DNA from 3 places in the Serratia sp. NA_13 genome. Region 3 is predicted to be linked to each of the others. Evidence: predicted binding sites of a transcription regulator. Region 3 holds the regulator's gene; each other region holds the start of a gene.
What was found. Region 3 encodes LexA, which represses DNA repair genes until DNA is damaged. Its sites were predicted from a motif close to TNCTGTATGTACATACAGNA; they were not measured.
Positions count from the first base shown of each region.

Region 1: sulA (SOS-induced cell division inhibitor SulA) is a predicted target of LexA. The motif match lies at 4,847-4,866, and genes of this name have one in related genera.
Region 2: ACUTSU_RS00660 (metal-dependent hydrolase) is a predicted target of LexA. The motif match lies at 2,205-2,224, and genes of this name have one in related genera.

Region 1 covers NZ_JBQZFV010000007.1:21,347-31,857, forward strand. Annotated here, with positions in the region: gene helD (DNA helicase IV) at 1-1,215, opposite strand, end outside; gene ACUTSU_RS11965 (YccF domain-containing protein) at 1,381-1,833, shown strand; gene yccS (YccS family putative transporter) at 1,860-3,995, shown strand; gene ACUTSU_RS11975 (TfoX/Sxy family DNA transformation protein) at 3,996-4,655, opposite strand; gene sulA (SOS-induced cell division inhibitor SulA) at 4,888-5,394, shown strand; gene ompA (porin OmpA) at 5,754-6,833, shown strand; gene matP (macrodomain Ter protein MatP) at 6,946-7,404, opposite strand; gene ACUTSU_RS11995 (AAA family ATPase) at 7,614-9,365, shown strand; gene fabA (bifunctional 3-hydroxydecanoyl-ACP dehydratase/trans-2-decenoyl-ACP isomerase) at 9,434-9,952, shown strand; gene ACUTSU_RS12005 (winged helix-turn-helix transcriptional regulator) at 10,069-10,511, shown strand, end outside.
Region 2 covers NZ_JBQZFV010000001.1:141,138-151,648, reverse strand. Annotated here, with positions in the region: gene ACUTSU_RS00670 (HdeD family acid-resistance protein) at 50-1,330, shown strand; gene hxpB (hexitol phosphatase HxpB) at 1,396-2,061, shown strand; gene ACUTSU_RS00660 (metal-dependent hydrolase) at 2,244-2,792, shown strand; gene ACUTSU_RS00655 (L-cystine transporter) at 2,977-4,368, shown strand; gene kdgR (DNA-binding transcriptional regulator KdgR) at 4,494-5,285, opposite strand; gene ACUTSU_RS00645 (MFS transporter) at 5,525-6,919, shown strand; gene htpX (protease HtpX) at 7,130-8,008, opposite strand; gene ACUTSU_RS00635 (DUF4260 family protein) at 8,205-8,324, opposite strand; gene prc (carboxy terminal-processing peptidase) at 9,640-10,511, opposite strand, start outside.
Region 3 covers NZ_JBQZFV010000005.1:51,733-62,243, forward strand. Annotated here, with positions in the region: gene ubiA (4-hydroxybenzoate octaprenyltransferase) at 1-220, shown strand, start outside; gene plsB (glycerol-3-phosphate 1-O-acyltransferase PlsB) at 439-2,904, opposite strand; gene ACUTSU_RS10035 (diacylglycerol kinase) at 3,054-3,422, shown strand; gene lexA (transcriptional repressor LexA) at 3,545-4,153, shown strand; gene dinF (MATE family efflux transporter DinF) at 4,446-5,810, shown strand; gene ACUTSU_RS10050 (CsbD family protein) at 6,094-6,303, shown strand; gene zur (zinc uptake transcriptional repressor Zur) at 6,413-6,925, opposite strand; gene ACUTSU_RS10060 (hypothetical protein) at 7,152-7,379, opposite strand; gene dusA (tRNA dihydrouridine(20/20a) synthase DusA) at 7,585-8,595, shown strand; gene pspG (envelope stress response protein PspG) at 8,755-8,973, shown strand; gene ACUTSU_RS10075 (quinone oxidoreductase) at 9,276-10,259, opposite strand; gene dnaB (replicative DNA helicase) at 10,437-10,511, shown strand, end outside.

The sequences.
Region 1 (10,511 bases), on a different contig from region 3:
CTCTTTCAGTGCGCCTTTCCAGGCTTTGAGCAACGGTGCCATCAGCCGGATACGTTTTGAAAACAGGTCACGGACCTCTTCATCTGCCTGTTCGATCATTTCTGCCTGACTACCGCCGTGCATCCGCATCAACCCCAGCCAACGTTCCAGTCGGCCCGCCAGCCGTTCTGCCAGGCGTTTATCCTGCCAAAAATCACCTTCCGGCACTTCCCATTCCAGCTCTTCAAGCAACCATTGACGCCACCCTTTGGCCTGTGCTTTTTTCTCTGCGCACTGCTGCTGCCAATGGGTTATCAACAAAGCTCTTCGAGCCTTGCTGTCGGTTTCCAGTTTACTGATCGCCGGCACCTTGCGGTTGCCCTGCTGGATAATCTGCAGCGCCAATGCGTGGAAGGTTTTGGCCTGAATCGCCACGCTGCCCAGACGCTCCTGAATGCGCTCGTTCATCTCTTCCGCCGCCTGACGGCCAAACGCCAGCAACAGTATTTGCCCCGGTTCAGCCTCCTGGCGACGCAGCAGCCAACCGGCTCGCGCCACCAGCACCGAGGTTTTCCCACTGCCGGCCCCGGCCAGGACTAACACTGAATCTTCGCCATTAACTACTGCGCGGCTTTGCGAGTCGTTCAGGGGGGAGGTTTCGATATTCTGGAAGAAGTCGTGGTAACTCTCCAGCATACGTTCGGTCCACTGCTGATTACGCTGCCCGACACTGTGCAACCCATGCAGCAGCCATTGCTGACAAAGCAGATAATCATCCCGACAATTGTCAAATTGCTCCAGCCGCGCCACCGGCATGGGCAAGGCACCGAAAGACTCACGAATTTGTTGCTGCAGCTTGCCCAGCTCGGATTTTTTAAACCACTTATCCTGCTGTTCAATACGCTGGATATGTTCAACCTGTTGCTGCAACACGCCGGCGCTGACTTCACTCATCTCCAAGCTCCACTGCTGCCAGGCCAGCTGGAGATAGTGATAGAAGCGCTGAGTTTCCTGCCATTCGGTACCATGCAGGCGCACCACTTTCTCCTCCGGCAGCTCAAACTCCAGTTCGCCCCAGACGATGCCCCGCTTACACCGAACATGAATCAACTGATTGAAAGGAATAAGATATTCATGCTTCTCACCGCTCACCTCGACACCGGCGTGCAGCAACCGCACACGGTTATAAGGGTGTTGAGCCAGGTGTTTCCCCAGCGATGTCGCTTTAAGTTCCATATCGTCGCGCCATGACTATGTTGAGATTAAATAACGGATATCTGCCAGTTTACCTGCGATAAGCAGTGGCACTCTAGCGCTAAAAAAAGGGTAGAATAGATTTTGCGTTTTGATAGCAAACGCACCGCATCGCGGTTTGGCCATCATTAGAGCAGAATGACGACTATGCGTACTGTACTGAATATTCTTAATTTTGTGTTAGGCGGCTTTTTCACCACCCTTGGCTGGCTGGTCGCAACAGTGTTTAGCGTGGTGCTGATCATCACACTCCCCCTAACCCGCTCCTGCTGGGAAATCACCAAGCTGTCGTTACTGCCATTCGGTAACGAAGCCATTCACGTTAATGAATTGTACCCGGAAAAAAGTAATGTACTGCTTTCCGCCAGTGGTTCACTGCTGAACATTATCTGGCTGATCCTGTTCGGCTGGTGGCTGTGCCTGTCGCATATTGCCGCCGGGATTGTGCAGTGTGTAACGATTATTGGCATCCCGGTGGGTATAGCCAATTTCAAAATCGCCGCCATTGCCCTGTGGCCGGTCGGGCGACGAGTGGTATCCGTTGAAATGGCGCAACAGGCCAGAACTGAAAATGCCCGACGTCAGTATCAGCAGCGTTAATTTTTTCTCCGCCTGAGGAGTTTTTCGTGCTCTCTTTTGCACCAGCAATACGCCGTTATGCCTACAACAGTAATCTGCTTTATGATCTGCGCATCTTCATTGCACTGGCTGGTGCGGCCGCCGTACCCTGGTGGTTAGCCATTCCCAAGCTCACCATTCCCCTGACTCTGGGGGTGGTGGCAGCGGCGTTGACCGATCTGGACGATCGCCTGGCTGGCAGACTACACAATCTGTTGATCACACTGGTGTGTTTTTTTGTCGCTTCCGCCTCCATTGAGCTGCTGTTTCCTTATCCGTGGCTGTTCGCTCTTGGCCTCACTGCCTCTACCTGCGGTTTTATTTTGCTGGGTGCCCTGGGGCAACGTTACGCCACCATTGCTTTTGGTGCCTTGCTGATCGCGGTCTATACCATGCTCGGCACCTCAATGTATGACGCCTGGTATCAACAGCCGACGCTGCTGATCATTGGCGCCCTGTGGTACAACCTGCTGACGCTGATTGGTCACCTGATCTTTCCTATCCGACCTCTGCAGGAAAATCTGGCGCGTTGTTACAACCAATTGGCAAGTTATCTGGATGCCAAGGCCAACCTGTTTGACCCGGACGTCGAGCATGATGCAGACCTGCCGTGGATGGACGTTGCCATGGCCAACAGCGCCCTGGTGACCATTCTTAACCAGACCAAAGTTTCATTGCTGACGCGGCTAAAAGGCGATCGGGGTCAACGCGGAACTCGCCGCACGCTGCATTATTATTTCGTTGCACAGGATATCCATGAGCGCGCAAGTTCCTCCCATGTTCAATATCAGGCGCTGAGTCGACAGTTTCGTCACAGTGATATTCTGTTTCGTTTCCAGCGCTTGCTCAGCATGCAGGCTCGCGCCTGCCAACAGTTGGCACAGTCGATTTTGCTGCGGCAAAAGTATCAGCACAACCTTCGTTTCGAACCTGCCTTTGGCCGTATTGAAGAAGCACTGACTCGCATTGCCATCACCCCGGAAAACAGTGAGCTGACCAAAGCACTATCGCACCTGTTGAAAAATTTGCGCGCGATTGACGCCCAACTTGCAAATATTGAGTCCGAGCAGGCACTGGCCAGTGGCCTGGCGGAAGAGAATAGTCTGTCGGATGACCGGCTCACTGGCTGGAGCGATATTCGCTTGCGTATCAGCCGCCATCTAACACCTCAGTCTGCCTTGTTCCGTCATGCTATCCGCATGTCAGTGGTACTGTGCGTGGGCTACGCCTTTATTCAGTTTACCGGCATGCAGCACGGTTATTGGATCCTGTTAACCAGCCTGTTTGTCTGCCAACCCAATTACAACGCCACGCGTCGCAGGCTGGCGCTTAGAATTATCGGCACGCTGGCCGGTATTCTTATCGGCCTGCCAATCCTCTATTTTGTACCCTCGCTGGAAGGCCAGATGGTGCTGATCGTCATCAGCGGCGTTCTGTTCTTCGCTTTTCGGACCGTGCAATACGCCCATGCCACAATGTTTATTACCCTGCTGGTATTGCTGTGCTTTAACTTGCTGGGTGAAGGTTTTGAGGTGGCCGCACCTCGGGTTTATGACACGATTCTGGGATGCGCCATCGCCTGGGCGGCAGTCAGTTTTATCTGGCCAGACTGGAAGTTTCGCCAATTATCGGCAGTCGTCACTAAAACGCTGGACGCCAACTGCCGTTATCTGGATGCCATTCTGGTGCAATATCATCAGGGTAAAGACAACGGCCTTCCCTATCGTATCGCTCGCCGGGATGCACACAACAGTGATGCAGAGCTGGCTTCGGTGATATCAAATATGTCTGCCGATCCAAAAGCGGATAAAGGGGTTCAGGAAGCCGCCTTCCGCCTGTTGTGTTTAAACCACACCTTGTTGAGTTATATCTCTGCGTTGGGTGCACACCGTGAGCGTCTGAACAACCCTGCTACGCTGGCGCTGTTAAATGATGCGGTTTGTTATGTTGATGGAGCCCTGCATCAGGAAGAACTGGACGACCGGCGCATCACTCAGGCATTGGAAAGCCTGGCTGAACGTATTGTGCACGCTGCGCCGGAACCGGAAAGCAAAGATCAGTTGGTGTTGCAGCAAATTGGACTGGTCATTGAGCTGCTGCCGGAACTTACCCTGCTTAATACCCAAATCAGCAAATTGGCTTGATCACCCGGGGCCTTTTATCAGGCACCGGACTCCCGGATTATGTCCGTGACTAAGCAATGACATAGTACGTTCAAACCAATGCGTCAGCTCACTGCGTATTTCCGAAGGTAGAGCCTCATGATGATAACCGGCAATGGCCCCGCCCAGAGAAAGCAGTACCCGCAATCCTAAATTGCGCTTCTGCTGCAAAAGACGAAGATAGCTGTGTTTGGCACCATTCAGGCGCAAATCATAAACATTACGAATGCCTGCACGCCAAAGTAACCGTTCCATATTGATGTCGATGTTGGGTAAGGTTTTCAGCCGCCCCTGATTATCCGTTTTAACCTTAAGTTCTCGTCGCGCTTCACGAATAGCCTGCCAGGCTAACTCCACAAGCTCTCTCCTGTCGCGCCACAGCGTTTCATCGACCCAGTAATAACGCATGGTAATAGGTACCCCTCGCTTGGAGTACACCATATTGACCATGCCGCGAGAGCGAAAAGCTGGCTCCAGGCTATCCGTCGCACGAAGATACAGCTCCCCTTCGGCAATCACAGCGAACATGACGCCATCAGCCAGCAACCCATAACCGCCAAATTGCGAGCGTGTAGTAATGCCGCCTAATGCGTAAAAATACGCTTTGGCCTGCATGATCCTTCCACTTGATGTCCCTTTCATAGCCTTCTCCTTGTGTAGATTAGTGTTCTATCATTCCCCACACCAATGAAATAAAAGTAACGTGAACAAGTAATTAGAAAAATACGCACTATCTGCAGTCATGCCAATCACAAACGTCCTGTGTATGAAAAATGATCGCAATTATGCGATGTACTACGAATATTTGAGTTGATCTTAAACACAACTGGATGTACTGTATAAACATACAGTGACACTACGGGCGGGATACTTTATGCGTACTCAATCACTCTACAAACCCCATTTCAGCCACACCTCTTTTGCGCTGAATAATGCTGCACAGAGCACCGATGCCGGCAAAGCGAATGGCCTTATCAGTGAACTTGTTTACAACGAGCATCAGCCCGCAGTAGCGCAATTGTTGCTACCTCTGCTGCAACAACTGGGAATGCAGTCACGTTGGTTGTTATGGCTGACGCCACAGCAAAAACTGAGTAAGTTATGGCTACAACAGTCCGGCTTGCCGGTTGGAAAAGTGATACAGCTGAGCCAAATTAACCCGCTGGACACGGTTGAAGCGATGGAAAAAGCGCTGCTGACGGGTAACTATAGTGTAGTACTTGGATGGCTGCCCGATCTTACAGAAGAAGATCGTCTAAAATTAAGGCGTGCGGCAGAATTAGGTAACGCTTATGGGTTCATTATGCGTCCTCAACGTGACATAAACCCGATTCACGGACACTGTTCCACCCTAAAAATTCACTCTTCTTTGTATCATTAAGTAAATTTAGGATTTTTCCCATCATTTTCTTCTCTAGGTAAGGGAACCTTTATGGGATCAGGGACAAAGCGAGTGTGGCTGCGGTTCCGCGCCCCAAAACCAAGGTTAAAATGCTCGTTTTTTTTGCCGGTTAATGTTAGTAAATATGTATATTTCTGCGTTTTTTTTTAGAGCTTTATCACATCACACTTGTAACTTTCGCGCCACGTTGTAGACTTTACATCGCCAAGGTTGCTCTATAACGCCAGATAAACTGGCAGAGTAACAAACGAGGGCTCAAACCTTGGCGAAGGAATTTAACCAAGGGCTTAAAACAGCTTTAAAGCTCATTGCCTATTTGGATGATAACGAGGCGCAAAATGAAAAAGACAGCTATCGCATTAGCAGTGGCACTGGCAGGTTTCGCAACAGTAGCGCAAGCCGCCCCAAAAGATAATACCTGGTACACCGGTGCTAAACTGGGCTGGTCCCAGTACCATGACACTGGTTTCTACGGCAACGGTTACCAGAATGGTATCGGCAATGGTCCGACCCATAAAGATCAACTGGGTGCTGGCGCGTTCCTGGGTTACCAGGCGAACCAATACCTGGGCTTCGAGCTGGGCTATGACTGGCTTGGCCGTATGCCTTACAAAGGCAGCGTGAACAACGGTGCTTTCAAAGCGCAGGGCGTTCAACTGGCCGCTAAACTGAGCTACCCAATCATAGACGATCTGGACATCTACACTCGTCTGGGTGGTATGGTATGGCGTGCAGATTCCAAAGCTAACTACGGTAATGGCACTCGTCTGAGCGACCACGACACCGGCGTTTCTCCTTTGGCAGCAGTTGGTGTTGAATACGCACTGACCAAAAACTGGGCTACCCGCCTGGACTACCAATTCGTTAGCAACATCGGTGATGCAGGTACTGTCGGCGCTCGTCCAGACAACACCATGCTGAGCCTGGGTGTTTCTTACCGTTTCGGTCAGGATGATGTTGTTGCTCCAGTTGCTCCAGCACCAGCTCCGGCTCCAGTTGTTGAAACCAAGCGTTTCACTCTGAAGTCTGACGTGCTGTTCAACTTCAACAAATCTACCCTGAAAACTGAAGGCCAACAGGCTCTGGATCAGCTGTACACTCAGCTGAGCTCCATGGATCCTAAAGATGGTTCTGTTGTAGTTCTGGGTTACACCGACGCCGTTGGTTCTGACCAGTACAACCAGAAACTGTCTGAAAAACGCGCTCAAAGCGTTGTTGATTACCTGGTATCTAAAGGTATTCCTTCAGACAAAATCTCTGCACGTGGTATGGGCGAAGCTGATGCCGTCACTGGCAACACCTGTGGCTACAAAGCTGGTCGTGCTACCAAAGCACAGATCGCTTGCCTGGCACCAGATCGTCGCGTAGAGATCGAAGTTAAAGGTATCAAAGACGTTGTAACTCAGCCACAAGGCTAAGCTACCACTCTTAGTAAAAAACCCCGCAATGCGGGGTTTTTTTTCGGCTAAATTACAGTGGTATTGGCAACCAGGAACCCCTTCCGTGATAGGAGCTGGCTGGCTAGTGGGTTTACTCTTTATCTTTACCGAGAATAGCTTTTAAATCCTGCTTCAATGATGACATCTGGCTGGCATACTTCTCTTTACGTTCCGCATCTTCGATTAACTGCACCACTGTTTCTGACAGAGTCACCCCACGGCGACGGGCAAGCGCGGCCAAACGCTGCCAAACCAGAAACTCCAGATCGATAGATTTTTTACGCGTATGTTGGTGTTCTGCGTTAAAATGACGTTTACGGCGTGCGCGGATAGTTTGCTTCATCCGGTTATCCAGTTCCGGATTCATATGGTGGCTAATCCACGTCAGCACTTTTACCGGCTCATTTTCCAGCTTCAGCAGCTCGTCAATGGCTTCCTGAGCAGCGCTGTTTTCAATGTGGCGGGTAATAGCTTCCCCTTCCCGGTGCTTTTTCACCAGGTACTTCCATTTCCAACCGCTCTCCAGATTTTCCAGTTGCTGATATTTCATCGTGAGCTCTTCAGTGACCGCGTAACTTTATTAAGCATAACAGCTTTACGCCGAATTTCCCCGGCAATTACACCTCGTTTTAGACTGTTTTTTGCACAGTCATCGCGCGATGTCAAACTCCCTGACATCAACTGTAACTCTGCATCTATCAAGCTGCCGTTATTCTTGTATAATCGCCCTTTCCCTTTTTGACGATTGCATCTAACACTTTGACCAATAACCGACTTGAATGGCAATCACTGTTGCCGGACGTTACGCCTTATCAAGCGATATTTGATACCGCCGCGCAGTTGGCCCCCGTGTCCTTTGCCTCTATTCAGCCTCGGCTGGAAAACGCACTGACGCTGTTTTGCCATCCACAGTCACCACCGCGTTTCATGTTGTTGAAAGCGCAAGAAACGCGTGAGTATCTGGCGCTGATCGCCCAAGCAGTTGAACAACTGCAGCCGCAGAACACCGCGTTCAAGGGCAGTCACTATGTGATCCAGGGCAGCAAGGTCAGCGTAGAACCCGCCAGCCAGGGTGATGAACCCTTTGCCGCCGGTGGTGCCTGCGTGTATCAAGAGTGGGTTGAACCTGAACAGCTGTTTGGCTGCGTTCGGATCCACAATGGTGAAATCAACCTGCAGCCCGGCCTGGTGCATCAGGCCAACGGTGGTGTACTTATCCTGTCTGCGCGTTCTCTGCTGGCTCAGCCGCTGCTGTGGCTACGTTTGAAGCAGATGATCACCCAACGTCAGTTCCACTGGGTTTCCCCGGATGAAACACGCCCATTACCAATTACCATTCCTGCCATGCCGCTGGAATTGCGGTTGATTGTGGTAGGCGATCGTCACGGCCTTGCCGATTTCCATGATATTGAACCGGAGCTGAGTGAGCAGTCAGTCTACGGAGAATACGAGGAAGATCTGCAACTCACCGAAGTCGATGACATGGTGCAATGGTGTGGCTACGTCAATAGCCTCATCGAAGAGCAGCAACTGCCGCCGTTGGCAGCCGATGCCTGGTACCCGCTGATGATACAGGCAGTACGTCACAGTGGTGATCAAGGCAACCTGCCACTGTCACCGCTGTGGCTCGGCCAGCAACTTTCCGAAGCCGCGCTGTATGTCGAAGAAGAAAGCATCAATGCCAAAGCGTTTGAAGCCGCGCTGAATGCGCGCGAGTGGCGTGAAAGCTACCTTGCCGAACGGATGCAGGATGAAATTGAGCTGGGCCAAATCCTGATTGAAACCGAAGGCGAAGTCGTCGGTCAGATCAACGGTTTGTCGGTGCTGGAATACCCTGGCCATCCGCGCAGCTTCGGTGAACCCTCCCGTATCAGCTGTGTCGTGCATCTTGGCGATGGTGAGTTCACCGACGTTGAGCGCAAGGCCGAGCTTGGTGGTAATCTGCATGCCAAAGGCATGATGATTATGCAGGCGTTCCTGATTTCCGAACTGGAGCTGGACCAACCGCTGCCCTTCTCTGCTTCGATTGTGTTTGAACAATCTTATGGTGAAGTGGACGGGGACAGCGCCTCATTGGCTGAGCTGTGCGCGCTTATCAGCGCACTGTCGTTACAGCCAATTACCCAGCAGATTGCAGTAACCGGTTCTGTCGACCAATTCGGTAATGTACAGCCGATTGGCGGCGTCAACGAAAAAATCGAAGGCTTTTTTGAAGTTTGCCAACGTCGTGGTTTGACTGGCAAACAGGGTATTATCCTGCCCGCCACCAATGTGCGCCATCTGTGTCTGCATCAGGACGTGGTCGATGCAGTCCGTGAGGGGCAGTTCCATCTGTGGGCCGTCAATAGCGCTGCGGAAGCCTTGCCATTACTCACTGGTTACCCCTACTCTGATGAACAGCAACCGAACTTGTTGGCGGCCATTCAGGAACGGATAGCACAGGTGAATCCGCAGGAACGCCGGCGCTGGCCATGGCCACTTCGTTGGCTCAACTGGTTCAACCACGGCTGATCGGACTTGTTCAGCGTACACGTGTAAGCTAATCTGCGCCCTTCAATAAAATAAGGTTTACTGAGAACATGGTAGAAAAACGCGACTCCTATACGAAAGAAGACCTCGAAGCATCCGGCCGTGGCGAACTGTTTGGCGCTGGTGGCCCGCCGTTGCCGGCAGGTAACATGTTGATGATGGACCGCGTGGTCAAAATGACCGAAGACGGTGGTACCTACAACAAGGGTTATGTGGAAGCGGAACTGGATATTAATCCGGACCTATGGTTCTTTGGTTGCCACTTTATCGGCGATCCGGTAATGCCAGGCTGCCTGGGTCTGGATGCCATGTGGCAGTTGGTCGGTTTCTACCTCGGCTGGCTGGGCGGCGAAGGTAAAGGTCGTGCGCTGGGCGTGGGTGAAGTTAAATTCACCGGCCAGGTTCTGCCAACCGCAAAGAAAGTCACCTATCGCATTAACTTCAAGCGTGTGATCATCCGTAAACTGATTATGGGTGTGGCCGATGGTGAAGTCCTGGTCGACGGTCAGGTCATTTACACCGCCAGCGATCTGAAAGTGGGCCTGTTCAAGGACACTGCGGCGTTCTAACCGCAATCACGGCGGCCTTCTCGGTCGCCGTTTATTTCCCTTAGTTATCTTTTAATCGTTGTATCCATAGCGACTAAATAGTAACTACAATAATTGTAGTAACAAGGAGGTATGCCATGCAAAAAACTCGTTTTGATAACATGCCATGCCCGGTAGCTCGCTCACTGGACCGCGTCGGGGAATGGTGGAGCATTCTGATACTTCGCGATGCGTTTCACGGTTTGTCCCGATTTGATGAGTTCCAACAGAGCCTTGGGCTTTCACCCACCATATTGACCCGTCGCCTGAAGTATCTGGTGGAAAGCGGCATACTGTATAAACAACGCTACCAAACACGACCGATACGCTACCAGTACTTGCTCACTGAGCGCGGCAAAGATTTTTTCCCAGTGCTTGCAGCCCTGTTTCACTGGGGGAATACCCACCTGGCCGATGACGGTATCAGTGCTGAACTGGTCGATCGTCGTACCGGGCAACCCATACGCGTGCAACTGATAGACAGCAGTACTCAGCAGCCGATTGCGCTGCATAACATTACTTTAGCGCCAGGGCCGGCAGC
Region 2 (10,511 bases), on a different contig from region 3:
CCATTAAATAGTTATATAGTTAAATCAATCCGTTTAGACAGGGGCCACCATGATCCGGCTGATTATCTTATTGTTGGGCACACAGGCGCTGCACGGGCAGCGCCGCCTGCTGATGCTGTTCGGCTGGTTGTGGATCTGCGTGGGCATGCTGATGCTGTTCGACATTCTGCAGGATGGTCGTTCGGTGCTGGCGTTAGATGCCTTGGCAGTCATATTGGCGCTGGAGGGGCTGGTGGCGATTTCCGCCGCGTTGGTGATAGGTTCTTCCGCCAGCCGACCGGTGCTGCTGAAAGGCCTGGGCTTTATCTTTATGGCCTTTACGATTTTTGACGTACCTGCAGACGGTAACATTGTCGCCACGTTGGTATTTGGCAGTGCGCTGTTACTTGACGGCGCGGTACGTATCGCCTCCTCCACGGTGATCCAGCACAGCCGCTGGAAGCCGGTAGCGCTCGCTGGCAGCGGTGAAATTCTGCTTTCATTGATGATCTTTTTCGGCTGGCCGGCACCACACCGCATGACGGTGCCCTTTTGCCTCGGCGTAATGATCCTGCTTTCCGGTTGGGCGCTGCTGCGCATTGCACGCCGGCTGGAAAGCTTTTCTCTGAATCAAAATCAGGATCAGTCGGGACTACAATGGGCGCATGACTCCAGCCTACTCAACCTGTACGTCTGGACGCCAATAGGTTCGGCAAAAGACGCTCGCCGACGTTACATCGTCGACCGCTACATAGCCGCAGTAGACGGCGACGGTAACATCTCCACCGGGCATGCTGCCGTGGCACTCGATCCGGATCTGTATATTAGCCACTATCCGCTTAACAATATCAGCCACTCCGCACAGGATTTCCGCCAGTTGCTACATTCCGGCGAGCAAAACAACGTCGACGGGCGTTTTCTGCCGAGCCTGCAGCAAGAGGTGGCGGCCTGGTGCCCACCGGATAAAAAAATCCAGTTTCATCGCTATAACCCGACGGCGCTGCGCGCTTTTTGGCAACGCTATCGGCAGGACACCACCTACAATCTGACCCGTCGCAACTGTTCCACCACAGTGATTCGGGCACTCGACAGCGCGCTGGAAGGCGTACTGGGCGATAAGCATCTGTGGCGACGTTTTCTGTTGCTGGTGCTCGATCCCAACCTGTGGATGCTGGCGGTGCTGCGCAGCCGTGGCGAAAGCATGACCTGGACGCCAGGATTGGTGCTGGACTATGCGCGCATGCTACAGCAGGTCACCGAGCGCCAACATCAGCGCTGGTGGTTAAAGCTGCGGGAAGTGTGGCGTATCCTGCGCTTTGGCCGGGGTCAGCCCGGTAGGCAAAAGTTTTAGTCTCGCCGTCAGCGATGATAAAGTGTTTGCCACATTCATCGGCGCCGGCAAGGAGTTAACCGTTAATGACCTATTCGCAACGCATTGAAACCGCTATTTTTGATATGGATGGTTTATTGATCGATTCAGAACCCCTGTGGCTACAGGCGGAACTGGATATCTTTGGCGCACTGGGGCTGGATTTGTCCGACCGCCACAAGCTACCGGATACCCTGGGTCTGCGCATCGATCTGGTGGTGAAAATGTGGTACCAAGTCATGCCGTGGCAAGGGGTTTCGCAAGAGGAAGTTTCAGCGCGGATCATCGAACGCGCCATAGAACTGGTACGTGAAAAACAACCGCTGTTGCCAGGCGTGCAGCAGGCGCTGGAACTGTGCCGCAGTCTGGATCTGAATATCGGCCTGGCTTCCGCTTCGCCGTTGCACATGCAACAGCAGGTGCTGCAGATGTTTGGCCTTGAAGGCTACTTTGACCAATTGGTTTCCGCCGAGTATCTGCCATATAGCAAGCCGCACCCCGAAGTGTATCTGATCGCCGCCGAGCGCCTCGGCAGTGATCCACTGCGCTGCATCACTCTGGAAGACTCATTCAACGGCATGATTGCCACCAAGGCCGCCAGAATGCGTTCGATTGTTATCCCGGCGCACGAATATCGCGACGATCCGCGCTGGGCATTGGCCGACCATAAGCTCGAAACGCTGGAACAGCTGACACCGGATCACCTAGCGTAATTTTCGCGGCATCGGTCTGATCCCGGTGCCATGACTATCCCCTTCAAGCCCCATCAGCGCTTAATTTCAAAATAGCGCATTGTGTCATAAAATAAACAATTGGTTACAGGGTAACTGCTTCCACTACTGGGAATTTTCCCATATACTGGATAAATTAACAGTTTATCAGCTGGAACGGCAGTATGACCGCGGAAGGACATCTTATTTTCTCTGTCGCTTGCGCGATTTTCGCCAAAAAGGCCGAGGTGACACCATCGCTTGCTACCGGCGACTGGTGGCATATTATCCCCGCTGCTCTGCTGACTTCGTTGCTGCCCGATATCGATCACCCAAAATCGGTGTTAGGCCAGCGTCTGCGCTGGATCGCCATTCCAATCTCTCGTGCCTTCGGCCATCGTGGTTTTACTCATAGCCTGCTGGCGATCGCCGGTGGCATGGCACTGTTCCAGCTTGACGCCCCACGCAGTTGGCCGATCCCGCCGGATGTGCTGCATGCGATGATTATCGGTTACTTCAGTCACCTGTTGGCAGATATGCTCACCCCCGCCGGCGTGCCCTTGCTTTGGCCTTGCCGCTGGCGTTTTCGCCTGCCGCTGCTAAATTCTCAGAAAGGCAACCAACTCGAGCGCGCTCTGTGCCTGTGTCTGGTCGCTTTCGCTGTCTACTGGCAAGGCGGTTGCACCATTCCTGTGCAGTCCTATTTCGAACAAATAAAAAATATCAGACTGTGATCACAAAAAAACGGCCATTTAATATCCGAAAAGATTATTAATCAAACAAATTCACCCACAAAGTTATATCAAATTCCATTTGGATATAAGTGAGCCGTTACGCAAACTGTTACGATATTTAGTATCGCTACGCCTTGGTGCATAGCCATTTTTATATAAGAAAAAATAATTGGAGACATTGGGGATGAATCTTCCGCTGGTTATTAACGTGGTGATTTTTGTCGCCCTCCTTTTGCTGTTGGCGCAAACCCGCCATAAGCAATGGAGCCTGGCGAAAAAGGTATTGGTCGGCCTGGTAATGGGCGTGGTGTTCGGTCTGGCACTGCAACTGGTTTACGGTTCCGATAACCCGGTACTGAAAGAATCCATCAGTTGGTTCAACATTGTCGGCAACGGCTATGTGCAACTGCTACAAATGATTGTTATGCCATTGGTGTTCGCCTCAATTTTGAGCGCGGTCGCCAAGCTGCATAACGCCTCTTCATTGGGAAAAATCAGCTTCCTGACGATTGGCACCCTGCTGTTCACCACGCTGATCGCCGCACTGGTGGGCGTGCTGGTCACCAACCTGTTCGGTTTGACCGCAGAAGGCCTGGTGCAGGGCACGCAGGAAAGCGCGCGCATGGCGGCTATTCAGAGCAACTACGTCGGTAAAGTAGCCGACCTGACCGTACCGCAACTGGTGCTGTCGTTCGTGCCGAAAAATCCGTTTGCCGATCTGACCGGTGCCAGCCCAACCTCGATCATTAGCGTGGTGATCTTCGCCGCCTTCCTGGGTGTGGCTTCGCTGCAGTTGCTGAAAGACGATAAAGAGAAAGGCCAACGCGTACTGGCCGCTATCGACACCCTGCAAGCCTGGGTCATGAAGCTGGTGCGTCTGGTCATGAAACTGACCCCGTACGGCGTCCTGGCGTTAATGACCAAAGTGGTGGCCGGTTCCAACATCCACGACATCGTCAAACTCGGCAGCTTCGTGGTGGCCTCTTACCTCGGTCTGGCCATCATGTTTGGCGTGCATGCGGTGCTGCTGGCCTTCACCGGCGTTAACCCGGCAAAGTTTTTCCGCAAAGTCTGGCCGGTGATCACCTTTGCCTTCACCAGCCGCTCCAGCGCCGCCAGCATTCCGCTGAATGTGGAAGCACAAACCCGTCGCCTGGGTATACCTGAATCGATTGCCAGTTTCTCGGCGTCGTTCGGCGCGACTATCGGCCAGAACGGTTGTGCCGGTCTCTACCCGGCCATGCTGGCGGTGATGGTTGCCCCTACCGTCGGTATCAACCCGCTTGATCCGCTGTGGATCGCCACGCTGGTGGGTATCGTCACCATCAGCTCCGCCGGTGTTGCCGGTGTGGGTGGCGGCGCAACCTTCGCCGCGCTGATTGTGCTGCCTGCACTGGGCCTGCCGGTCACGCTGGTCGCCCTACTGATTTCGGTTGAACCACTGATCGACATGGGCCGTACCGCGCTGAACGTTAGCGGTTCCATGACCGCCGGTACCGTCACCAGCCAACTGATGAAACAGACTGACAAGTCCATTATGGACAGCGAAGACGAAGTGGAACTGGCTCACCAGTAAATTTCATCGAAATTAAAAAACCGGGGCTGAAGCAGGTCCCGGTTTTTTTACGTCTGAAAACCGCTAAATCTAAAATAAAAAAAGCGTTGCCAGTGAATGGGACGCCTTGATGGTAACCGGCGGAATTAGAATGGGTAGTCGTGGTAGCCCATTTGCTCGGAAATGTTGCGGGCGGCGCTATGCAGCCGTTTGACGTAATCGGCTTTGGCCTCTTCCGAGTAACGAATGGACGGGAACGAGATGCTCAAGCCGGCGGTGACCACACCAAAACGGTCAAACACCGGCACCGCAATGCAGCGCAACCCTTCTTCCTGTTCTTCGATGTCTTCACCCACCCCCTGCTCACGCACCTGATCCAGCTGTGACATCAAGACCGCGGCATCGGTCAGGGTGTTCGGGGTGCTGCGGGTAAACTCAATTTTTGACAGGATTTGCGCCACTTCAGCCCGGTCACGCCAGGCCAACAGCACTTTACCGATCGCCGTGCTGTGCAGCGGGTTGCGACGACCAATACGTGAATACATACGCAGGTTATACATGGCGTCGATTTTATGGATATAGACAATACTGTCCTCATCCAGCGCCCCGAGGTGAATAGCTTCACGGGTGTGGTTCGACAGTTCGCGCATCTGGATATCGGCGCTGCGGATCAGATCGACACTTTGTAGCGACTTGGCTCCCAGTTCAAACAGCTTGAGCGTGAGCGCGTATTTTTCCGACTCCCCCTCCTGCGAAACATAGCCCAATGACTTCATGGTCTGCAGAAAACGGTAGACGGTGCTCTTGGACATCATCACCCGCTGGGAAAGCTCGGTTATGCCAATCTCACGTTCTTCGCCCAGCGCCTGCAAGATACCAAATACCTTCAGCACGGATGAAACCGCATCCGGTTGTTTATCTGAGTCTGCGTTAACCATAGTCAATATCAATATCCTACCCGGCATTTTCTGTTTTAAGAAATTTGAACACGAGTTTCAGTATATGCGGTACCGTGGAAAGCACGCAATCTGCCCTGGGGATAAATGCCTGAGAAGGAACGAATTGAGCGCTCAACTCTCATCGGTTATTACAATTGAGCGGGAATCTGTGGATGCAATCGCAGACTAATATGATTAGCATGGTAATACTCCCCCGAATTAATACCTTCGAGATCAACATGCGTTCTTGTACTGACGGCCTGCCCGTCCCACAACGCTATGGGGCTATTCTCGCCATTGCCCTGGGCATCACCGTCTCGGTGCTCGATGGCGCGATTGCCAACGTGGCACTGCCGACCATCGCGCGCGATCTGAATGCCAGCCCGGCCAGCTCCATCTGGGTGGTTAACGCCTACCAGTTGGCGATCACCATTTCGCTACTGTCGCTGGCCTCGCTCGGTGACCTGATCGGTTATCGTCGCATCTATCAGGCCGGTCTGTTGGTATTCAGCATTACCTCGCTGTTCTGCGCCCTGTCCGACTCGCTGACGACGCTGACCATTGCTCGTGTGCTGCAAGGCTTTGGCGCCGCCGCTATCATGAGTGTCAACACCGCGTTAATACGCATTATCTATCCACAGCGGTTTCTCGGCCGCGGTATGGGTATCAATTCACTGATTGTCGCCTTTTCCTCAGCAGCCGGGCCGACGGTAGCGGCGGCTATCCTGTCGCTGGCCTCCTGGCAATGGCTGTTCGCGATTAACCTGCCGATTGGTATCGTCGCGTTGTTGCTGGGGATGAAGTACCTGCCCGGCAACAGCCAAAAAAGCACGAATCAGCGTTTTGATCCGGCCAGTGCGGTGATGAACGCCCTGACCTTCGGGTTGCTGATCACCGCCATCAGCGGCTTTGCCCAGGGCCAAAGCCTGGCGCTGATATTCAGCGAAATCGCCGCGCTGCTGGTGATTGGCTTCTTCTTTGTTCGCCGCCAGCTGCGTCAGCAATTCCCACTGCTCCCGGTGGACTTGCTGCGCATTCCGATTTTCGCGCTGTCGATGGGTACTTCGATTTGTTCCTTCGCCGCCCAGATGCTGGCGATGGTCTCGTTGCCGTTCTTCCTGCAAAGCACGCTGGGCCGCGACGAGGTCGCCACCGGGTTGCTGCTGACACCCTGGCCTTTGGCGATTATCGTCATGGCACCGCTTGCAGGACGTCTGGTTGAGCGCATTCATGCTGGGTTGTTAGGCTGTATCGGTCTCGCGGTGTTTGCTCTGGGTTTGTTCTTGTTGGCGCTGCTGCCGCAAAACCCTTCAGACCTGGATATCATCTGGCGCATGGTGCTATGCGGTGCCGGTTTTGGGTTGTTTCAGTCACCGAATAACCACACCATTATTTCCGCCGCCCCACGCAACCGCAGTGGGGGTGCCAGCGGCATGCTGGGCACCGCCCGGCTGTTGGGACAGACCTCGGGAGCCGCGCTGGTGGCGTTAATGTTCAACCTGTTCCCCACCTCCGGCACTCATGCCTCGTTGATCCTGGCCGGAACTTTTGCCACATTGGCGGCGGCGGTCAGCAGCCTGCGCATTACCCAGCCGCGCTCACAAGCGGAGCCAAGCAGTCAGCAAGCCAAATAACGAACATAAAAAAACCCCGGCGAGCCGGGGTTTTAAGTTGCTGACAAAGCAGGAAAAAGCGTGGTTTTTCCTGCTTTGTGGTGAGCAGCCGAAAATCAATAAATTGATTTTCCTGATTTTTATTTATCGGCCTCTACTCGATCTGGGCTGGAATGAGGTTTGTCATCAGTCTGAAACCCCGGCGAGCCGGGGTTTTTTACTTTCTGAAAGTTACTTCAGATACTGACCTGAACGCAGTGCTTCGATACGTTTATCGAGCGGCGGGTGCGACATGAACAGTTCGCTGAACGACTTGGACTTGCCGTTGATGCAGAACGCCATCATATTGCCCGCTTCCTGTGGCTCATAGCTGGTTTTAAGCCGTTGCAGTGCGGCGATCATCTTCTCGCGGCCCACCAGTTTGGCGGAGCCTGCGTCGGCATAGAACTCACGATGACGTGAGAACCACATGGTGATAATGCTGGCCAGGATGCCGAATACCAGCTCCAGAACCATCGACACGCCGAAATAGATCATCGGGTTGCCGTTGCCTTCCCCTTCGCCGTCACGGTTGCCCAGGAAGCCGGCGGCGGCCTGTGCGATCAGACGAGAGATGAAGATCACGAAGGTGTTCACGATACCCTGAATCAGCGTCATGGTGACCATATCGCCATTGGCAACGTGGCTGATTTCGTGGGCAATAACCGCTTCTGCTTCATCACGGCTCATGCTTTGCAGCAGGCCGGTGCTGACGGCAACCAGTGACGCATTACGGCGCGCACCGGTGGCGAAGGCGTTGATGTCTGGTGCGTGATAAATAGCCACCTGCGGCATGGCAATGCCTGCCTGCTGCGACTGACGCCGTACCGTTTCCAGCAGCCAGTTTTCGGTCTCGTTACGCGGTTGTTCAATCACTTCCCCGCCGACGGAGCGCAACGCCATCCATTTGGACATCAGCAGTGAGACAAACGAGCCGCCGAAACCAAACAGACCGGCCATGATCATCAGGCCCTGAACGCTACTGGATTGGATTCCTGTCAGGCTGAGCACCAGCCCGAAAACCAACATCACCGCCAGGTTGGTGAGCAGGAACAGAGCTATACGCATCATAAAATGTTTACTTCCTCATAAATGTTAACAAAACGCTGCCTCGGTTACCCTAGATGGTATGGGCATTCGTCACAGTTTCAAGAGTTGCACGCCATTAACCTACTAAAAATACGAAACTTTACAAAATCGGCGTTCCAGCATGGCTTTTCAAATTGTAAACGATTGTTGCGTAATGCGGTGGTTTTTCTGCGGCAAATCAGCGGTGTTTGTTGTTCAAACGCCCAAGGTGGGTATAGGCAAAACCTTGGGTATATTTCAATCCGTAGCCCAAGGTGCGGTCAAAGCCGATGTGGGCACACCAAATCAGCGCCGTCATCAGCCAGAACGGCTGCGAGAAAAGAAAAAACAGTAACGCGCATCGGGGGAGTTAGCTCGCTCATCAATGTCTCACAAGATGTTTGACGCCTCGATGCGCTTTCAGCGGCCTTAACAAAAAACGCATATAAAGATGTCGTTAAATGGTTACTAGTTTATTGAAATACATGCATTTATTTATCCCAGCATCTATCAATTAACCACACCGACAATTAAAACCCCGTCACAGGTTTTCCTATATGATAGGTATTCATACAGAAACGGGAAGAGGCGTCACTTCACGAAACACAATTTGCGGTGGATGCATTAGTTTGTGATGCGGGTCTTTTGCTTAACTCAGCGCTCACCTCGTATATAGGCCAGTCCGAGTGTCAGTAAATACCCCAATACCAGAGAAGCTACAAAACCTGCAACTTTCATCCATCCGCTATCTGGGATAATGAGGCACAAGAAGGCTAGGATGGATGCCACACCCGTAATGATTGCCGACATAGCATGCAATACCCCCTTACCTAAAATCTTACCAATTTTTTCCAATGACGATTTTATTGAGCTCATTGTCAATTCTCTTGCATTGCGCTGGGGTGCTATTAATATATTTGATATACGGCTCTAAATAATTTCCGAGTGACTTAATCAAACGAAGGAATCTTTCCGTTTCAACCTGGTTTCTGTATTTCAGTTTGTCACCTGACAATCCGCTCCCTTCCCATGTCTTCACTACACCGAGATACATTCCATGTGGTATTGAGGAGATACCATCAGCAATACCTCTTGCGATATGCTTTACGTCCATATATCACATCCGCATAAGTTGAGTTTTTCTTAGGTAAAATTCCATTGTTAAGCCGACGCTACCATAACACAGAATCAGAAAACAAAATCCAACCAGAGGGTGATCTCCGCCCTGAAAACCGTGCCAGTCTAAACTGAAGTATCCGGTCTTTCTTTCATCTCACAGAGAGGCACATCAGCCATGAAAAAGACCCGTTATACCGAAGGGCATATCAACTTGCGGCTTCGGAGAATAAAAGATAAGACAACTACGCTAGTTGATGGCAAGTTCGTCAGAAGAAATCAATTGATAGACAAGCATCAGCGTAGCAGCATCTTCTCTAGTTAAAATGCGTTTACTGTGACGGACATTATGCCAAAGAGCGCGTCGTAGAAATTCATAACCCCATTACTTTGAGGCACGAAACAGTGAGTATGGGTAAATCATGGACATACAAAATAAAAATAAAACAAAATCCATATGTTTATCGAAAAAAAACGCACCCGAAGGTGCGCTTTTCATTTACTGGTACTCGGCTGCGTTATTTCGCTGCCGCCGGCTGCGCCTGATCAAGGTGCGCCAGAGCCAGTGCGATATGCACTGTTTCGTCCAGATATGGGTCAGGTTCCTGGTAATCCTTCGGCAAGTCTTCCAGGGCCTTCAGCGGCTTTTTACCGGCACGCTGCAGGCGATCATTAACACGTTGCAGACGGGTAGCGTCATCATCGTGGTTCTCTTTCTCGCGCTGAGCCAGGTTGAGTGAGACGATGTTACGTTTGTCCTTCAACGCCTTGTAATGAGCGATATCCTGCGCGATGTACTGGAACTCAGGATCCTTGGCGATACGCTGCTCATGATCCTTCAGCAGTTCAGGCTCAAACGGCTTCATATCACCGGTTTTGGTGTAGGTCGCCGCATTGATGCTGTCCCACGGCATGGCGTTATCTTCAAACGCTTCACCGGTTTCCGCCGGATCGACGCCGCTTGGCATCAGGATATCCGGGGTAACACCCTTACGTTGGGTACTGCCGCCGTTAACGCGGTAGAACTTCTGAATGGTGTATTGCACCGAACCTAATGCCGGCCATTCCGGACGCAGCATCTGATCGTAAATGCGGTTCAGCGAGCGATACTGTTGCACGGTACCTTTACCGAAGGTCGGTTCACCGACAATCAGCGCGCGACCGTAATCCTGCATTGCCGCGGCAAAGATCTCGGAAGCCGAGGCGCTGAAACGGTCAACCAGTACCACCAGCGGCCCCTTATAATAGGTCACGCCGTCGGTGTCCGCGTCTTCACGCACTTTACCGTTATTGTCACGCACCTGGACTACCGGGCCGCTCGGAATGAACAGACCGGACAGCGATACCGCTTCGGTCAGTGCGCCGCCGCCGTTGGTGCGCAGGTCGATGA
Region 3 (10,511 bases):
GCAGTTCGCTACGCTGCTGCTGCTGCTGTGGGTAGGTTATCTGACGCAGATGAGCGGGGCCTTTTACTGGTCACTGTTGCTGGCGGGCGCCTTGTTTATCCATCAGCAAAAACAGATTGCCACCCGTGAGCGTGACGCCTGCTTCAAGGCGTTCATGGATAACAATTATGTCGGGCTGGTGCTGTTTATCGGCATCGCGTTGAGTTACTGGCAGGGTTAAGGCGTTACCTCAGTAAAAAAGGCACCCGAGGGTGCCTTTAGGTTGCTGACAAAGCAGGAAAAAGCGTGGTTTTTCCTGCTTTGTGGTGAGCAGCCGAAAATCAATAAATTGATTTTCCTGATTTTTGTTTATCGGCCTCTACTCGCTCTGGGCAGGAATGAGGTTTGTCATCAGTTTGAAGGCACCCGAGGGTGCCTTTTTGTTTTTGTAGCAATGGGTTAGTCTTCTTTCTCTTCCGCTGCGACCGTTTCCGGCAACGCGTTGGTTTCCGCCGGCATACTGACGCTCTCGATGGTCAGCTTGATTTCCGGGGTAATCAAATCGCTCAGCATGTTGTAGACCTCCATGGTGTGCTCACGGACCGCATCGCCGATGTCATTGATGTAACCTTCCTCACGCAGCGTCGCCACCAGAGTGGAAAACACTGCCTTGTCGAAGAACTCTGGCGCGTTGATGCCATGCAGCACCGACAGACGCTGGGCCATAATGCGGCTCTCTTTCTCCAATGCCCCACGGTTGATGCTTGGGTTGGCACTGAGGATCGACATGGTGATGGCATAGCGCTGCAGCGTTTCACGGACACCGGCGGCTAACAACTGTAGTGGACGGATGCGGACTGGATTCAGTACCAGACTGTCACCCTTGTCGCAGATCAGCTGCTGACGGATCATCTCGTCGATCAGTGGCCGCAGCACTTCCGGCAGTTGTTCTTTGTCGTTGTGCAGGAACAACTCGGCCTTCAGCATCGGGTAAATCAGGCCAATCTGCCGTAGAAGTTCGGCGCGCGATACCCGGCGGTGATGCATCACAATAGTGGCGATCAGCGACGGCAGAACCAGCAGATGATGGATATTGTTACGGTAATAGGTCATCAACACCGCCTGCTCACGCGGCAGGATGATGATATCGCCGATGTTATCCTTCTCCACTTCGAACTTGTTCATGTTCAGCGCGTGGTCCAGCAGCTCATCCGGCGTCTGGGTGGGTACGGTAACGTCACCGGCATAAGGCACATTGCGCATCAGTTGCAGGTAGCACTCCAACTGCTCAAGCAACTGCTCACGGGTCAGCGAACGCTGACGTGAGGCCAGCAGCGCCGTGGAACACAGGTTCATGGCGTTGGCGGCGGCGGCATTGTTGATACGCACCATAATCTTGGCCGCCAAATCGTTGACCGTCGGCGTTAACCAGCTTGGGCGCTGGGCTTCGATCGGGTCAATGGATTCGCGCCACTGTGGCACATTCTGGTTCAGATAAGCGGTCAACGGCAGTGGATCACCGAAGTTGACGTAACCTTGGCCGAGATTGCGCAGCTTACGCAGGCCGCGCAGCATCTGCAGCAGGCTCTCTTTTTCCTTGGTCGCGCCACGCAACTCTTTGGCGTAGGTGCCCACTTCCATTACGTGTTCGTAACCGATGTAAATCGGCACCAGGGTGATAGGACGGCTACCGCCGCGCAGCATCGCCTGAATGGTCATCGACAGGGTGCCGGTCTTCGGCTCCAGCAAACGTCCGGTGCGGGAACGGCCGCCTTCAACAAAGTATTCCACCGAGTAACCGCGGGTAAACAGCTCGCCGAGGTATTCACGGAATACCGTCGAGTACAGCTTGTTGCCTTTGAAAGTACGGCGAATAAAGAAAGCACCCAGGCGACGGAAAATCGGCCCAGCCGGCCAGAAGTTGAGATTGATACCGGCAGCAATGTGCGGCGGGACCAGCCCCTGGTGATACAGCACGTAGGACAGCAGCAGGTAGTCCATGTGGCTGCGGTGGCAGGGCACATAAACAATCTCGTGCCCGTCCTGCGCCAACTGACGCACGCGTTCGGCGTTAGTGACGTTGATGCCTTGATACAATCGGTTCCAGGTCCAGCTCAGCACGCGATCGGAAAGGCGCACCGTCTCGTAAGAGAAGTCGGCAGCGATCTCTTCCATCAGCGCAATGGCGTTCTGCTGGGCTTTTTCGTGGGAGATTTTCTTGCTGCGCGCTTCGTCTTCGACCGCTTTTTCGATCGCCTTGGACGCCAACAACTTGTTGAACAGGTCCTGACGGGCAGGTAGGCTTGGGCCGACGGCGGCCAGACGCTGACGCGAGAAGTGCATGCGTGCTACGCGAGCCAGTTTCTGCGCAATGATTTTGTCCGTACCGTGCTCGGTGGCCATGCGGCGTAGCGAAACGGTATTGGAAAAACGGACAAAGCTGTCGCGGCCGAGCCACAGCACGGCGAAGAATTTCTGCACGCCGTTCAGCAGACGCAGATGTGGGGTACCATGACCTTCGCGCCCTGGAGAGCGGCCGAACATCACCGAAACCGGCAGCATCTGAATGTCGAGATCCGGATTACTGCGGTGCAGATCCAGATAGTCGTGGAACAGCTTTACCGACTCTTCTTTCGGCGTGTAGTAGCGGAATACGCGCGGCCCGTCGTGAATAAACACGTGGCTTGGCAGCACGGTGCCGTCTATCTCCAGCGGATCGAGGGGATCGGGCAGATCTTGCGCCAGGCACTGGGTGCGCAGCGTCAGCAAATCCGCCTTGGAATTATAAGGTAAAACATACAAAATCGGCCGTGAGGGATCCAACCCTAACTCCGTGACCGGATCTGAAGGGATAACCTTACTTCTTACCAACAGTTTAAGTGGTAAATTCAATAGTTTATAATAAATTTTACGCCAACCTGACATAACAACGTGAAGCCTCTTGTTAGCAATGCGCCGCAAGCATACCAGAAACCGGGTAGCAGATCTGTGGTGTTGGAAAACCGTGAGCCGGGAGAGTTTCCTGGCCTAGACTGTTTAATTATGACTTATCTCTGCTAAAGGCACTCAAAAACATGGCAAACCAAGCAACCGGCCTGACCCGTATTATTAAAGCCGCCGGCTACTCTTATAAAGGCTTTTCCGCTGCCTGGCAGCACGAAGCGGCATTCCGCCAGGAATTGGTGGCGACCGTGCTGGCTATCATACTGGCGATTTGGCTGGACGTAGGTGCGATAGCGCGCATTTTACTGATCGGATCTGTGCTGTTGGTGATGATCGTCGAAATACTCAACAGCGCGATTGAGGCGATTGTCGATCGAGTGGGGACCGAGCATCACGAGCTTTCCGGTCGGGCAAAGGATATGGGCTCGGCGGCGGTCTCACTGGCGATTATTTTGGCGCTGTTCGTCTGGGGTTCGGTGCTGTGGCAGCACTTTGCCTGAGTGGCGGCATTGCATTGCGACCCGTGTCGCTAATCCCTGATTTTTATTCACTCTTCGGTTCCCAAGCTGCAGTTACCTGTATATACTCACAGCAAGACTGTATAAACAAACAGGGGGGCGGAATGAAAGCACTAACTACCAGACAGCAAGAGGTCTATGATCTGATTCGCGATCATATTTCGTCCACTGGCATGCCGCCAACGCGCGCCGAGATCGCCATGCGTCTGGGGTTCCGTTCGCCAAATGCCGCAGAAGAACATCTGAAAGCGCTGGCGCGTAAAGGCGTTATCGAGATTATCTCCGGCGCTTCGCGCGGCATTCGCCTGCTGATGGAAGATGAAGAGGGTTTACCGCTGATTGGCCGTGTCGCCGCCGGTGAGCCGCTGCTGGCGCAACAGCATATCGAAGGGCACTACAAGGTCGATCCTTCCCTGTTCAAACCGAGCGCAGATTTCCTGCTGCGGGTCAACGGCATGTCAATGCGTGACATCGGTATTCTCGACGGCGATCTGCTGGCAGTGCATAAAACTCAGGACGTGCGTAATGGCCAGGTGGTTGTGGCACGCATTGAAGATGAAGTCACGGTCAAACGCCTGAAAAAGCACGGTAACGTGGTTGAGCTGTTGCCGGAAAACAGTGAATTCCAGCCGATTGTGGTCGATCTGCGTCAGCAGAATTTCACCATTGAAGGTCTGGCGGTCGGTGTGATCCGCAATGGCGACTGGGTTTAATCCTCGCGCCTAAACATCGTCCTCTGATTCAAGTCGCCCCAGCTCTGGGGCGATGTCATATCTGATTCACTATATACCCTATAGCTTTCAAGTTGCAGCTAAGCGGCCAACTCGCTCATCCCCAGGCGCTTACTCAGGTAAGTAACTGGGGTGACAAATCTGCCGGGAGCAGATTTGAATGCTGCTCGCAGCGGCCCCAAAGGGGTGTGGCCCATGGACGGGCCACATAACTGAGTGCAGATAACAACACTGCAACTTGAAAGATGACGGGTATACACGGGAACATTTCACTATGCGCCTGCTTTCTGCCTTCACCAGCGATACCGATAAAGCCCTGTGGCGCCTTGCGCTGCCCATGATTTTCTCCAATATCACCGTGCCGCTGCTTGGGCTGGTGGATACCGCAGTGATCGGCCACCTCGACAGCCCTACCTATCTGGGGGGCGTAGCGGTTGGCTCCATGGCGACCAGCTTCCTGTTTATGCTGTTGCTGTTTCTGCGTATGAGTACCACCGGGCTGACCGCACAGGCGTTGGGGGCGCAAAATCCGCAGGGTCTGGCACGAGCCTTTATGCAGCCGTTGCTGCTGGCAGTGTTGGCTGGGGCGGCGATTGTGTTACTGCGCTATCCGCTGATTGAGTTGGCACTAAGAATCGTCGGTGGCGATGGGACGGTGCTGGAACAGGCTCGCTTATTCCTCGAGATCCGTTGGCTGAGTGCCCCGGCGGCACTGGCCAATATGGTTATCCTGGGTTGGTTGCTCGGGGTGCAATATGTGCGCGCACCGGTGATCCTGCTGATTGTCGGCAACCTGTTGAATATCGTATTGGATATCTGGCTGGTGATGGGACTGGGCTGGAACGTGCAGGGGGCCGCTACGGCGACTGCCATTTCTGAATATGCCACGCTGCTGTTGGGATTATGGCTGGCCTGGCGCGTGATGCGCATACGCGGCATTTCTGTGCCGATGCTGCGCCAAGCCTGGCGCGGTAATTTGCGGCGTCTGCTGGCGTTGAATCGCGACATTATGCTGCGTTCATTGCTGCTGCAACTGTGTTTTGCCTCGCTGACCATCTTCGGTGCCCGGCTTGGTGGCGAGGTGGTCGCGGTCAATGCGGTGCTGATGAATTTGCTGACCTTCACCGCTTATGCGCTGGACGGTTTTGCCTACGCGGTAGAGGCGCATTCGGGGCATGCCTATGGAGCCCGTGACGATAGCCAACTGCGCAAAGTATGGCGTGCGGCTTGTCGGCAAGCCTGTCTGGTGGCGTTGGGCTTTGGGCTGCTCTATGCCGTTGCCGGGCCGCAAATTATAGCGGCGTTGACCTCTTTACCGGAACTGCGCGCGCTGGCGAGCCACTATCTGCCGTGGCAGGTAGTGCTGCCATTGGTGGGAGTATGGTGCTATTTGTTGGACGGCATGTTTATTGGGGCCACCCGCGGCGCAGAAATGCGTAACAGCATGGCAGTAGCCGCCGCCGGTTATGGGCTGACGCTGTTTACCTTGCCTGTATTAGGCAACCATGGATTGTGGCTGGCGTTGGCGGTATTTCTTGCGTTACGTGGTCTTGCTCTCGGGTGGATTTGGCATTGCCACAGGGTGCGAGGGACCTGGTTTGCAGCGGATGTGGCGCAATCAAAAATGATTAATCATTAGTTTTATTTATATTTTAATTCATATTAAGTTACATTTTCTTGAGCGAAATTGTTTCCGCTTACTTGCTGTTATTTTGGTGTTTTTACTGTGTTTTATTGTTTTTGTGAATTTTTATCCTGAGTTTTTATTTTTTTCGCTATCTGTAGCTATAGTTAATCATGTGGCTGGCGGAATGAATTGGAACTGACAATCCTTTTATTCAGGTCAATTGACCGAAATAATTACTCAGTTAAGTCCGGCCACAGGCGTTTAAAACTGACTAATCACAGGTAACGGAGAGGTTATGAACAAAGATCAAGCCGACGGTAACTGGAAGCAGTTTAAAGGGAAAGTGAAGGAAAAGTGGGGCAAGCTGACCGATGACGATCTGACGGTCATTGAAGGGAAACGTGAACAGCTTGTCGGTAAAATTCAGGAACGTTACGGCTACCAGAAAGAGGCGGCCGAGAAAGAAGTTAAATCCTGGGAAGACCACAACAAGTATCGTTGGTAGCGCGCTGGGCCGCAGCGGATTGCGGCCACAAGCTACCTTTTAAAGGTCCGGCGTTTTTATCCCCTTGACGCTAAACCTGCAGGTACAAGGAAGTACCTGAAAACCCAACCTATTTCTTCTTGATGGCGATGCTGTGATCGTGTTCGCCGCAGTCATGCTTGCTGTCACAGGCTTCTACCTCAACGCACCCCGCACACAGGCCATGCGCCTCCACCACGTTATGGCGCAGAACAAAACCAGACTCCTTCGCCAGTTTCTGCAGTGTCTCTTCGACCCCTTCGGTAGTGCGTTCGGTCACCTGACCACAGCGATCGCAGATAAACAACGCGGAAGTATGCGTCGGCTGTTCGAAGTGATGGCACAGCACGTAGCTGTTGGCTGACTCCACCCGGTGAATAAAGCCTTGTTCCAGCAGGAAATCCAGTGCTCGGTACACCGTCGGTGGTTTGGCCTGAGGTTCGGCGACGCGCAGCAGATCCAGCAGATCGTAAGCGCTGATGGCACCGGGCTGCTGTGCCATCAGGCGTAACACTTCCAGCCGCTGCGGTGTCAGACGCACATTGCGTTGCTGACAGAGTTGTTCAGCCTGCGCCAGCAGCTTTTCCTGGGTGCTTGAGTTCATGGCAAATTTCCCGGTACGTAAAAAAGCCGATTTTACCATGCTTCAGTCAAATCGCCGAGAGTCGGCCCCTTTTCCTCTGATATGGCGCACTAATCGACTGGTTTGCCGTCTGCCGTCCGTCACTAGCGTGACGATGTTCACACTTCGAGAGCCGGAGGCAGTGGATCCTTAGCCGGCAAGTGAGCGTTGAAAGCGCTCTGCCAACGCGGCCATTTCCGGCGCAGGATTATGCCCAATCAGCATAAAACCATGACGGCCATCGGCCCAGTAGACCGCGTTCATCCCCTGGCGACGCTCGCTTAATAGGCGCGATCGCCTGCGATGCCGGTGCCAGAAAACCAACGGCGGCGGCGATCAGGCTACGCCGACTGTCACCGCCCATCGCCAGGGCCGCACCGGAGAACAGCAGAGAACCGGCAATGACTGGCAGCAGGCGTTTAACGAAACTGTTCATGGTTGTTTCCTCATTGATAAAGGTGCACAACTGCACCCGTGTTGAGAGAACACCTGACCACGCTTTTTTATTCGTTTTTTCGAGGACTTTTTTAACCGGGCGGTACAGTGGTTTTCCCAACGCTGTCGATTGTCGTTATAATAGGCGTTTGCGGCAGTACGCCGTTCGTTGAAACCAGACAGAATCAGGTAGCCAGTAACCCAGCATGACGACAGACAACAACGCTTCAAAATACGCCGCCAATCGTTTCTCCATCGCGCCGATGCTCGACTGGACCGATCGTCATTGCCGTTACTTCCACCGCCTGCTGACCAAAGACACGCTGCTGTACACCGAAATGGTGACTACCGGCGCGATTATCCACGGCAAGGGCGACTATCTGGCCTACAGCGAAGAAGAACATCCGGTGGCGCTGCAATTGGGCGGCAGCGATCCAGCTGCGTTGGCGCACTGTGCCAAATTGGCTGAGCAGCGCGGCTACGACGAGATTAATCTTAACGTCGGTTGTCCGTCAGATCGGGTGCAGAACGGCATGTTCGGTGCCTGTCTGATGGGGCAGGCAACGCTGGTTGCCGACTGCATCAAGGCGATGCGTGACGTGGTGTCGATCCCGGTGACGGTGAAAACCCGTATCGGCATTGACGACCAGGACAGCTATGAGTTTCTGTGTGATTTTATCGCCACCGTTGCTGGCCGCGGCGAGTGCGATATGTTTACTATTCATGCGCGCAAAGCCTGGCTGTCGGGCCTGAGCCCGAAAGAGAACCGCGAAGTGCCACCGCTGGATTATCCGCGTGTCTATCAGCTAAAACGTGATTTCCCAGAACTGACTCTTGCCATTAATGGCGGGGTGAAAACTTTGGAAGAGGCGAAGCAGCATCTGCAGCATCTGGACGGCGTAATGATGGGGCGTGAAGCCTATCAGAACCCGGGAATTCTGGCGCGGGTCGACAGTGAACTGTTTGGCCGCCAGACTGAGGTGATGGACAGCGTGGCGATTATTGAGGCGCTGTATCCTTACATCGAACGCGAACTGTCGAACGGTACCTATTTGGGCCATATTACCCGCCATATTCTGGGCCTGTTCCAGGGCGTGCCGGGGGCGCGTCAGTGGCGCCGTCACCTGAGCGAAAATGCCCATAAGCCAGGGGCCGATACGCGCGTGGTTGAACAAGCACTGGATTTAGTGCGCTTACCGCGTACCGAAATGGCGTAATCGACATAAATATCTGACTAAAAGTTAGCGTTTTTGACCAGGCATGTCGCATTATGTGATGTGCCTTTTTTTTAATTTCAATCAGTTAGTTTCAACGCCGGTCTGGCACGCTTCTTGTAATAGCTCAGCAGATACTTTGTTTTGCGAAGGAGCAAAATCATGTTGGAACTTTTCTTTCTGGTCGGTTTTGTTGTGATGCTGATGGTGACCGGGATTTCGCTGCTGGGCGTATTCGCCGCGATAGTGGTGGCGGCGGCGTTTATGTTACTCGGTGGGCTGTTTGCGATGGTGATTAAGCTGTTGCCGTGGTTGATTCTGGCTGTGGTAGCTGTCTGGATTTACCGTTCGATGCAGAAACCACAAATACGCCGCTACTGATTTTTTGTTGAATAATCAGTCGGTCACACTGAAATCTACGCAACAGACTTGTGCTGAATGCGGCAGCGATCACAGCTTGGTGCTTTAAATGCTAATACGGCGCATTAGCCATGTTTTTTACGTTTCTGGGCTGTTAGGATATTTGCCGATACAGCGATGCGACCGATTTCATCACCGCAAGAGACATTGACCTAATACGAGTGTTGCTCAAGCAACCCGCTGTCTCGGGCGGACTCTGCTCTACCCCTACAAACGCAGTAATAGAAAGGGCTCCTTATGGGGCCCTTTGCTTTTGCCGGTGATCAGGGGATCAGCAAGCTTGAACCGCTGGTGTTACGGCTTTCCAGCACCTGATGCGCGCGCTGAGCATCGGCCAACGCAAACTTTTGCTCTTCCTTCACATCGACTTTGATTGCCCCGCTGCCGATCAATGAAAACAGCTCATTGCTGGCATACTGCAGTTCAGCACGGTTGGTAATGTAGCCGTTAAGCGAAGGGCGGGTGACGTACAGCGAGCCTTTTTGGTTCAACAACGCCAGATCAACCCCGGTGACCGGGCCGGAGGCATTGCCGAAACTCACCATTAGCCCACGGCGTTTCAGGCTGTTAAGCGAGGCTTGCCAGGTACTTTGGCCTACCGAGTCGTAAACGACGCCGACTTTCTCGCCCTGGGTCAGTTCAGACACGCGCTGGGCGATATCTTCCTTATGGTAATTGATGGTTGCCCATGCGCCGGCGTGCTTCGCCAGCTCGGCTTTTTCGTCGGAGCCAACGCTACCGATAAGTTTTGCCCCAAGCGCTTTAGCCCACTGGCAGGCAATCAGCCCGACACCGCCCGCGGCGGCATGGAACAGGAACACTTCACCCGGTTGCACCTCATGGGTTTGGCGCAGTAAATAATGCACCGTCAACCCTTTCAGGAAAGAGGCCGCGCCTTGCTCAAAGCTCAGGTTATGCGGCAGCAATGCTACCTTTTCCTGCGAAACATTGTGCACTTCGCTGTAGGCTCCCAGTGTCGACTGGGCATACACCACCCGGTCACCTGGTTTTAGCACGCTGACACCGGCACCGACCTTGGTGACCACCCCGGCAGCCTCGGTGCCCAACCCGCTCGGCAGCCTAGCGGGCGGGTACAGACCGCTACGTACGTAGGTGTCGATATAGTTGATGCCGATCGCCTTGTTCTCGATCTGCACCTCACCGGCTGCCGGGTCTACGGGGGTAAAATCAACGTATTGCAAGACTTCCGGGCCGCCGGTGGCGGAGAATTGAATGCGCTTTGCCATTTCATTACCTCGAGTGGGGGTCTGATTTCACCCTACGCGTTTTAGCATCGGCGATCCAGTTTGCCCTGGGACGGATTGATACTTTTTGCATCTGTTATGCGCAGGAATCACAGCTAAAAATCACGTATACTCTCGCGTCAGGATCCTCCATTCGCCACCGGATAAAGAATACGTTTCATGGCAGGAAAAAAACCAACCAACAGAACAAACGCAGACGAAGCCAAAGAGCGCCCAAGAGACCGCCAGATGGAA